2 linked regions of the Bremerella alba genome follow. The protein of the gene in region 2 interacts with the protein of the main gene of each other region in a pairwise test. Links are inferred from orthologs where the notes say so. Each region holds a gene or a part of one and is shown on either strand. Other genes may lie near its edges.

What was found. The genes of interacting proteins can lie anywhere in the genome.
Region 1: the proteins of dnaB (region 2) and HOV93_RS15710 interact in binary tests that used the Escherichia coli proteins (3 or more experiments, as listed by UniProt). The link is inferred for Bremerella alba from one-to-one orthologs.

The regions. Positions count from the first base shown.
Region 1 is NZ_JABRWO010000008.1:353,844-358,305, forward strand. What follows is about bases 1,127-3,931. They hold HOV93_RS15710 (DnaA/Hda family protein), read right to left. Parts: upstream 3,267-3,931; coding sequence 1,986-3,266; downstream 1,127-1,985. Other genes in these bases: HOV93_RS15705 (DUF6690 family protein), read left to right, coding at 1,136-1,882; HOV93_RS15715 (GNAT family N-acetyltransferase), read right to left, coding at 3,839-3,931. Also shown: HOV93_RS15700 (class I SAM-dependent methyltransferase), read right to left, coding at 1-1,009; more of HOV93_RS15715, read right to left, coding at 3,932-4,462. UniProt on the Escherichia coli protein: Plays an essential in the initiation and regulation of chromosomal replication. Binds in an ATP-dependent fashion to the origin of replication (oriC) to initiate formation of the DNA replication initiation complex once per cell cycle.
Region 2 is NZ_JABRWO010000003.1:302,434-307,076, reverse strand. Bases 1,085-4,070 are described here. They hold dnaB (replicative DNA helicase), read right to left. Parts: upstream 3,306-4,070; coding sequence 1,863-3,305; downstream 1,085-1,862. Other genes in these bases: rplI (50S ribosomal protein L9), read right to left, coding at 3,729-4,070; HOV93_RS06930 (arginyltransferase), read right to left, coding at 1,085-1,702. Outside these bases: HOV93_RS06940 (FAD-dependent oxidoreductase), read right to left, coding at 1-100; HOV93_RS06935 (hypothetical protein), read right to left, coding at 219-950; more of HOV93_RS06930, read right to left, coding at 995-1,084; more of rplI, read right to left, coding at 4,071-4,253; ssb (single-stranded DNA-binding protein), read right to left, coding at 4,341-4,643. UniProt on the Escherichia coli protein: The main replicative DNA helicase, it participates in initiation and elongation during chromosome replication. Travels ahead of the DNA replisome, separating dsDNA into templates for DNA synthesis.

The sequences.
Region 1 (4,462 bases), on a different replicon or contig from region 2:
GCTTGGCATCCACTTTCTCTTGCTCAAGCACCTCGAACGATTGTAGCAAAGGGTGCTCGAGTGCCTCGTTGCCGGTCAAGTAATGCGACTCCGGCGATAGACGTGCCAGTTGGAAACTCTCGGCCAACGTATCGACCAGGCCTGAAGCGACCAGCGAGGGATCCGGATCGAAGAGGTAGCGGCCAAGCTCCGTCGACGAAACCGGATAACGGACGGTGCCTTCGAAAAAGTCGACCTTACCGGCAGGATCGATCCGGGTTGCCGTACGTGTGGCCGGTTTCTTCGCCAGCTCGCCCAGCCACACGATCAGTTGTTTGCACTCGCGATGGTGCGTAATCCATTCGCATTGGCCCTCTGCTTCCCAGGCATCCGGCAGGCGGCTTGCCGGGGCAAGTTTCAATGCGGCATTGCCGTTGCGCCGCAGCATGGCTTCCAACTGGTTTAAGCTAGGGCTGAAACTATCCAGGCGAATCGTGCGACGATCCTCGTGCCGACGATCCGGGTCTATGTGCCAAGCCGCGAACGCTTCGAGCGGAGTCTCTTCGGCCAATCCGCAGAGCGTGCCGGCAAGCTTTGCGCCATGGGCAGAAACGTTCGCTTCGGCAAAACAAAGGTGATCGGCAGAAGCATCCACCGCCGTCGTGGGGCCGCGTCCGGCAAACGCGATAAGATCGCCGCCGATCCCACAGCACAGGTCGGCCAGTGGTTGGTTAGTCGGAAATCGCTTTGCTTTGTAGGCGGCAATCTCTTGGCCGGTGGACTGCTGTAGGCCGATGTCGGTAAAGAACATACCGTCGGCGTGGGTGAACTTGCGCATGGCTCGCTTGCGGAGTTCGACCTGGCTGAGAAGGGCCGCTGCTTGGTCGCTACTAAGTTCCTGACGAAGCCGGGTAAGTGTTCCGATTGCGCTGGTATCGACGCCGCTTAGCCAGGCAAACCATGACTTGGCATCATCAGAGACAAGCCACTGCGATGTGGTAAGCGATTCCGATTGATCGGGAGATGGCATTTCTTAGGTCTACGAAAAATGTGGCGACGACTCGGGTCTTAGCAAGTGCTGGCATCACCTTCATGCGAGATGGGTCTGGCATTCGATGATAACTTTGGATGAATCATCATTGGGAAGGAGTCGATTGTGTTTCGTCGAACGGTCATGTTTTGGGTTGCCGCAGCCGCCAGTTTTGGCGTGCCGTATAGCTATTACGATCCCACTGTGCGTGAGACGGCCAGTTCCTATTGGAACAAGGCCAGCCAACTTGTGCCATCGGGGGAAGATGCTCCGGCGGCTTCCATAGCTGGCAAGGACAATCCTGGCGGGCAAAATTTGGTGAGTGCTCCGAGTTCGACTTCCGCCACGAAGCCGCTTGGCCCTCCGTCTGCTGCGCCGGTGTTTCAGCAATTCGATCACTTCATCAACTTCAATGCGAGCCCGCGCTGGATCATGGAAACGTGGCCCCGTGTGAGCACCACGCTTTCTGATATTCGCCTGGAAGGATTACGGGTTCCGCTAGTTAGTGGTTCTCGGGTCGATGACATTGCCGGCTCGCTGACCTACTACTTCGACCATGAAAAAGTCCTACAGCGAATTACCTTCCATGGAACGACCGGAGACGAACGCCGTCTGGTCGCGATGCTCACCGAGCACTACAAGTTCGAGTCGGAACCCAATGTCGCTGGGTCGCTCTATATGGTGAAATGGAACGGCGACCCCGTCAGCGTTTTGCGAGTCGAGCCAGCCCCGGTGATCGATCAGAACGTACCCCATACACGGTTGAAGATCGATCTAGAGATCAACCGTCCATCGAGCTACTACGCGCTCAGCCCCGAGATGGCTAAGCTAGTCGACCACGACAAACACGCCGGCCGCTGGGGCTTTAAATAAGACGGCGATCGATTGAGATCTTAGACGAATAGTACCGTGGGCCGAGATCTAAAAATCCTGTCCCCTCTCCCTTGGTAAGGGAGAGGGGACAGGGTTTTTTGTTTTATCGTCTCGAGCGAAGTTCGGCTTCGGTTAGCTCAATCGCCTCTTGAGCTTTCAAAGAGCGATCGGCAATCTGAACGACCGAATCCTCGGCCAGCCACTTATTTACTTTCTTTTCGGCGGAAATCACTGTGCTATGACTGCGACGTTGAAAGTGCAAACAGATGTCCGACAAAGCGGCCCCGGTATGTTTCCGGGCTAACCACATCGCCAGCATACGAGGGTTGCTGGCTCGGCGTGATTTGGATGCCGAGCGAAGCAGTTTCGTATCGACACCAAACACGTGGCAGACAGCTTGTTCGACGTCATCCAATCGCATCATGCTGCTGCGTTGGGGGATAAGATCGGCCAGTAGGTTTTCCAGTACCGGGATGGAAAGCGTGTTTCCTTCTACTGCACAGTAAGCCCACAGTCGATTGATTGCACCGGACACAAGCCGACCTTCGCCTGGTAACTGACGGGTTAGCCAGTGGGCGATTGCTTCGGTCAGCTGAACGTCTCGTTTTTCGGCCAGGCGATGGATCATGGCCGTTTTGCAGGTTTCGTCCAGCGGGTCGACTTTGCAGATCAATCCACTGGAGAAACGAGCGACCAGTTCCGTTCCCAGGGCAGACAGTTCTGTCGGGCGTTGGTTGCCTGCCAGAACGACCTGACCGCCACGCCGCGTGATCGCATCGAGTGTATGAAGTAGTTCGGTTTTGGTAGCTCGTTTGCCGGCAAAGAAGTGGACGTCGTCAATGATCAGCACGCCAACGTCGCGATATTTGCGGCGGAAACTGGCCACGCCTGAAGATTGCAACGCTTCCAGAAAATAGGTCGTGAACTGCTCGGCCGAGAGATACACGACCCGCCCTAGCTCCTTCTTTTGTTGCGCCAGACCATAGATACCTTCCAGCAAGTGGGTCTTACCACTGCCGGATGGACCATGAATATAAAGGGGCGAAATCTGTCCCGGTTGCTGCAGCACCATGGTGGCTGCCGTTTTGGCCATTGCGTTGCAATCGCTGACCACAAAGTCCTTCAGCGAAGCAAACCGTCGGCGTTGGATAATCGCCGAACTGTTCGACGAACTGCGAGTCGGTTGCAGGCTGGAAGCTGCCGGTGGTGTCTTTTTCGCCGCTTGAGGGGCGGATGGTGCAGGCGTTTTGGTCGCTGGAGCCAATCCTTCGCGATAGACAACTTGATGCCCAGGCAATTGCACGTCGGAAAGGGCCTGACGAATTGCCTCGTGGAAGTTCTTACGGAGGAAGTCGAGATTCATTCGACTCGTCGATTCGATCAACAAACATCCCTCGCTCAAACGGAGCTGGGTGTTATTCGTACCGAACCAAAGTTCGAAGCGATCTTGTCCTACCCTCTCAATCATTGCAAGACGCAACGCGGGCAGAATTTCGATGTCTTCCGTGACCACAGGCTGACTCTTTCAGCGAGCTGAATTGCCGATTTTCAATCCGAAAATCGTCCTTCAGCCCCAGACAGGAGAGAGGCAAATACAGGCGGCATCATTAACCGCGTGGAGGATGATTGTAGGCAAGCTAGCACCCCTGTCAAACCTCTCGGTAGCACCCTGGCAGAAAAAAAGCGAAGGGGACATTTCCGACTTGCCGAATGCCCGCGATTTCCCGGAGATTCGCTGTGAGCTGCGGCTTTCCATTTTCTAACACGATCTGAACACAGGCGTGGATAAATTGTCGAATCCTGACAAATCAGACTCAAGACTTTACCCTCGCGTCCTCTTATTCTCTTACTCAGTAACACTTTACAGAAGGTTTGCGGTCTGGAACGGGCCAGGACACGTTTGGTCACGCTTCATTAAGAATGTTAGAAGGGACGGTAAACATGGCTTAAGCGTGTTCACGCCACAGCAGCATTCGACAAACGAAGTGGAAGCAGGTACAGCTCTTTGGCTTCGGCCTGTTGAAACCCGAACTCGCGATAGAGTGCCATCGCCGGGGTGTTTCGTTGGTCGGCCCCCGTAATGGTGGATCGGCAACCCATGGATTGGGCTAGTTCCAGGACAAAACGAATCATCTCGCTCCCCAGACCCATCCGCCGAAAGCGTGGGGTTAGGCCAAAGTAAATCAGCTCCAATTGCTGAGGTTCGACATGATGGGCAGTAATGACGACACCGATCGTCTCACTACCGTGCTCGAGCGTGTACCAATGGTCAGTCGACAGACCACTGGTGGCATAGTAGCCGTCCAAGACATCCTCGACGTCTCGCAAGCCGTCCAGTTCGGGGCAGTCGAGACTATTGTCGTAGGTTTGGGCAATCAAACTGCGAAATGCCTCGGACTGAAAATCATCGCAACGTTGAAATTGCAGGTCACCGCGAGGAGGCTCTGCGTGAACATCTTCGGTGAGCGCCTCGAGATGGCTTAATAGTGTGATCGATTGAAATCCGCTCCGTACAAGCAACTTGCCAGCGGTCGGGTTTTCCTGCCCGACCAGGCTTTGTAAGAGGTGGCATCCGTGCTG
Region 2 (4,643 bases):
TGACATCGGCCGATTGGGTTTCGGCTTGAAGTTGGCCATCGGTGAGGCAAATGCTTAGAGCGCATAAGAAAGCAACGAACGCAGACTTTAAATACTTCATGAGAGAACCAGGTGGGGTGGTCGAATGATGGGACAATGAGGTGGCATTATTTTATTCTAATTCATGCCTGCGTTACAAATATGTCCGTTTCATTCCCTCTGTAAATTTCAGCACCTGTTCAGAAACCTAGCGAATAGGTCACCCATGGCGAGTAGTGAAGAAGCAGCAAGGCCACTCCCACCCAGTGCAGCCAGTCTCTTGGCTCTTGCCGGATGAGGTCCCAAACGGCCAACAATATGACCAGTACAACAACGCAAACTCTGGCAGTCTGGCTGGACTTACCGATTAGGTCGTAGGAGATCACCTTCCCCATGGGCAGTCGGAAAGGATTGAGCATGACCAAGGTCGACATATTTACGAATAACAACAACCCGAAGATCAATCGCCAGGGTCGAGAGAAATGGACATGCCATAGAAATGTAAGGATCAGCAATACCGTCCCGACATGCTGCACGAGACCTTGTGTTTCATAAATCTTGGAGCGAAATGGGTCGTAAACGAGCGATGAATCGATTGTCGCAACATCAACCCCGACGGCAACAAGTGTGACAAGTTCGTGGAAGCCAATGCACAGCAAAATCACGTGCCCCGGTTGCCATGACCATACAATCCCTTGAGAACGCCAAAATCCCATGAGAGCGATCGCGGTGACTCCGGTTCCCAAACCAATCGCATTGATCCCGTAATATTGAATCCAATGCCAATCAAGATTCCCAGCGGCGTTACCCACCATGATATTCCGCAAGGCCACCCAAAGTCCTAACGAAATGGATAAGAACGTCACCCAGAGAAATAGCGTGGCCAATGAGAATGGCGGAGTGCCGGAAGTAAGCTTCGTAGATTCGGACAAGATCGTTTTTCCTGGTGGGACATCTCCCACTCGCAATGCGGCCCTCACTCGAACCGCTGCCATTTGCCGTCGAATCGCCGTTCGTGTGGCAGATAATTCGCCTTGTATTTCATGTGTGCATTCCCAGCGACATAGAAGCCAAGGTACAGATACTTGAGCCCCCATTCACGGCAAGCTTCAATCTGCTTGAGTACCGAAAAGTTGCCGATCCCCAGGTCGGAAAGCTCGGAATCGAAGTAGCAGTAGACGGCCGACATGGCTTCACGACCAACATCGGCGATGGCGACGCCCACCAATTCGTCGCTGCGATAGTAGCGGAATTCGATACTGTTGCAGCAAGTGGTGCCGATAAACTCTTTCAGACTTTGTAGATCGATTTCACTGCCGGGCTCGCCGAGACCTCTTCCGACTTTGTGCTTGTTGTAGAGATCGACCCGCTGTTCGTCGATCAACGGCTCACCGATTTCGACGCGAAGCTCAGCCTCCGCCCTTTTCAAAACTCGACGATGACGCCGCCGCGGCACGAAATCTTGCACTGGGATACGGATCGGTTCACAGGCATCGCAGCCTGGGCACTGCGTATGGTAAATAAAGATTCCCGACCGTCGGACACCCTCGGATAGCGCCTGATCGAAAGCTTCTGGTTCGGCCCGAAAGTCCGTCAGATAGAACGGGAGCACCGCCAGCCTATCCGGCAGGTAGGGGCACGACTCTTCGACGTCGATAAATTTTGCCCCATAGCGATGACTCATCCAGGCTCTCGGCGCTCTTACTAGAACAAAAGGGGGCCCGAATTAGACGAAGCTCGGACCACCTCTCTTATTATAGCCCTTACCTGCGGGAAAAAAGCTTCTAAATCGCCTCACGAAGCTTGGCATCGATGGCTGAGGATTGCCGCGTGAGCCAGGGAGACTAAAAGCCCCCCTCGCCACCTTGGTTGAACGCCGAAAAGTCGTCAGGCTCGCGATCAAAAGCATTCTCGAACCGCGTAAAGTCTTTGAGCCACGTTAGCTTAATGTCACCAACCGGGCCTGCACGCTGTTTTCCGATGATGATTTCCGCCTGACCAGCAAACTGCTCGCGTTCCTCACCATGGTGGTAATATTCTTCACGGTGAACGAACATCACAACGTCGGCATCTTGTTCGATTGCGCCTGATTCACGCAGGTGACTTAGCTTCGGCTTATTGTCCTTGGAAACTTCGGCCTGACGATTGAGCTGTGCCAGGCAGAGAATTGGCACGTTCATTTCACGCGCTAACCCCTTCAGTCGCCGAGCAATTTTAGCCACTTGTTCCTGTCGAGGATCGTTGGCATTGTCAGGCTCGATGAGCTGCAAATAATCGATTACGACCAAGCCTAGGCGTTTCTCATTGCGAATAATACGTCGCGCTGAAGCAGCGATTTCCGCCACGGTTCGGCTCGGCGAGTCGTCGACAAACAGGGGGGCTTCCCCCACGAGTGATGACTTCTCGATCAAGCGGGCTCGGTCTTCGTTGCTGAGCGTTCCATTCCGCAAACGATGACCATTCACACGAGCAACACTACACAGCAAACGATCGCAAAGTTCGACCGAACCCATTTCCAAGCTGACAAACAGGACGGGAACCTTGTTATGCACGGCGATATTTTCGGCAATATTCATGGCGAACGCCGTTTTGCCCATGGCCGGTCGAGCTGCGAGAATCAATAGCTGACTGCCATGGAAACCACTCGTCATTTCGTCGAGATCGTTGAACCCGGTCAGAACGCCATCTTCATTCGCCTCACCACGCAGACGAGCATCGATGCGTTCCATCGCTTCGGTAACAATCTCGCGCATGCTGGCCATACTGCGACTATCGCGACCGTCGAGAATGCTAAAGATCTTCTGTTCTGCTCGACCGATCAGCTCTTCTGGCTTGCCAGCTTCTTGATAGGCATCTTGCAAGATATCAGTCGCCGCGATGATCAGATTTCGACTTGTCGCTTTCTTTCGCACGATTTCCGCGTAGCTAACCGCGTGGGCAGCATGCGGAACGCTTCGAGCAACCGTTGCCAGGTAGGCGGCACCACCGCAAAACTCCCAGTCTCCGGCATCGCGCAGATGTTCGCTGAGAAGCGTGATGTCGATCTTTCGGCCGCTGTTGTGCAGATCGACCATATGCTCGAAGAGCTTCTTATTCGCTTCGTCGTAGAAGTCCTCGGGACGAAGGACCATGATCACATCGTCCAGAACGTCGGGCAGCAGAATGATACTGCCCAGCACGCATTGTTCCGACTCGATACTGCACGGCGGTTGGTTATCAAGAAGGCTGGTGGTTACCTGTTCTCGATCGTCGTATCGCCGCTTCTTAGATTTGCTGCCGGTGGCCAAGGATGTGCTCCATCCGTAGGTTGAGGATAAGTCTGCCTGACTTCGGCTTCCATGTTACCACGGAGCTAACATCGGGCAACGATGTCCGTAGATTTAGCGATCGTATTTGTGAGCATCACAAAATAGACGCGATGGCACAAAAAAACTCCTCGGGGAGGCCGAGGAGTTTTTTTGTGTGTCCGCTGGGGAAGCTGACATGGCGGGCGTCTTCGGTGAAGGGCCGACCGAGCTTCGTCACCTTTGGAAATAAAGGAAGTGCGACTTACTAAGACCAGCAAACCTCGAGTCTAACGGAACGTGACTCAAGAGGTCGCCGTAGCGTGCTATACTCGCCGTATTTCAGCGTCTATTGCGAGCTGAAATGCAGGATATGAGCACAATCAAACTCAGTGCGAATTACGCACGATGACTGTCCAGGCGGAACTAATCGCCGGTGACAGTCGGAACAACCCAAACCTTCAATTCCGATTCGATTTCGGCATGAAGGTGAATCTTGACCGTATACAAACCGAGTTCCTTCAACGGACCCTGCAGGCGAACCTGGTCTGGGGTCACGGTGAAGTTCTGCTCCTTCAAAGCAGCCACGATTTCAACCTGACCGACGCTACCGTAAAGGTGACCTTCGTCGTTGGCATTGGCTTCGATGGTAACACTTTGACGGTTCAGCAAGTCGGCGATGGCACGCAGACCAGCCAGACGCGACTTTTCAATCTCAGCCAACTTGGCTTTATGCTTATCAACCATCCGCTTGTGGTGGGTGGTTGCAACGGTAGCCAAGCCCTGCGGGATCAGGTAGTTGTTGGCGTAACCGGGACGAACTTCGACGACGTCACCAGGTTTGCCGAGGTGATCCACGGATTGGATCAACAACAATTCGATACCACCGTGCTTGCCTTTAGGCAAACGCTTCCAAGGACGTGCTTTATGCTTATCAGATCGAGTCGGCATGGTCTTACTATTTCCAATAATTGCCAGTGGTTTGGCGATCTCTATATAAATGTCTCGGTGACGTCGACGCAGGTCAACCGCCAGCCACTAAAACGGAATGTCATCGTCGGCTGCCCCTTGGGATCCAGATCCGCCAAAGCTGCCATCGTCGTAGGAATCGTAGTCGTTGGAACCACCCTGGTTGCCACCGCCGCCACCTTGCGGTTGCGATTGACGCTGAGGGGGTCGCGAGCCGCCACGGCTTCCTCCGCCGCCACCGCCTTCACGTCCGCCGAGCATTTGCATCTTCTCGCCGACAACGCGAAGCTTGGATCGCTTCTGTCCATCCGTTTCCCACGAGTCGAGCTTGAGCCGGCCTTCAATTAAAACAGGCGCGCCCTTGCTCAAATA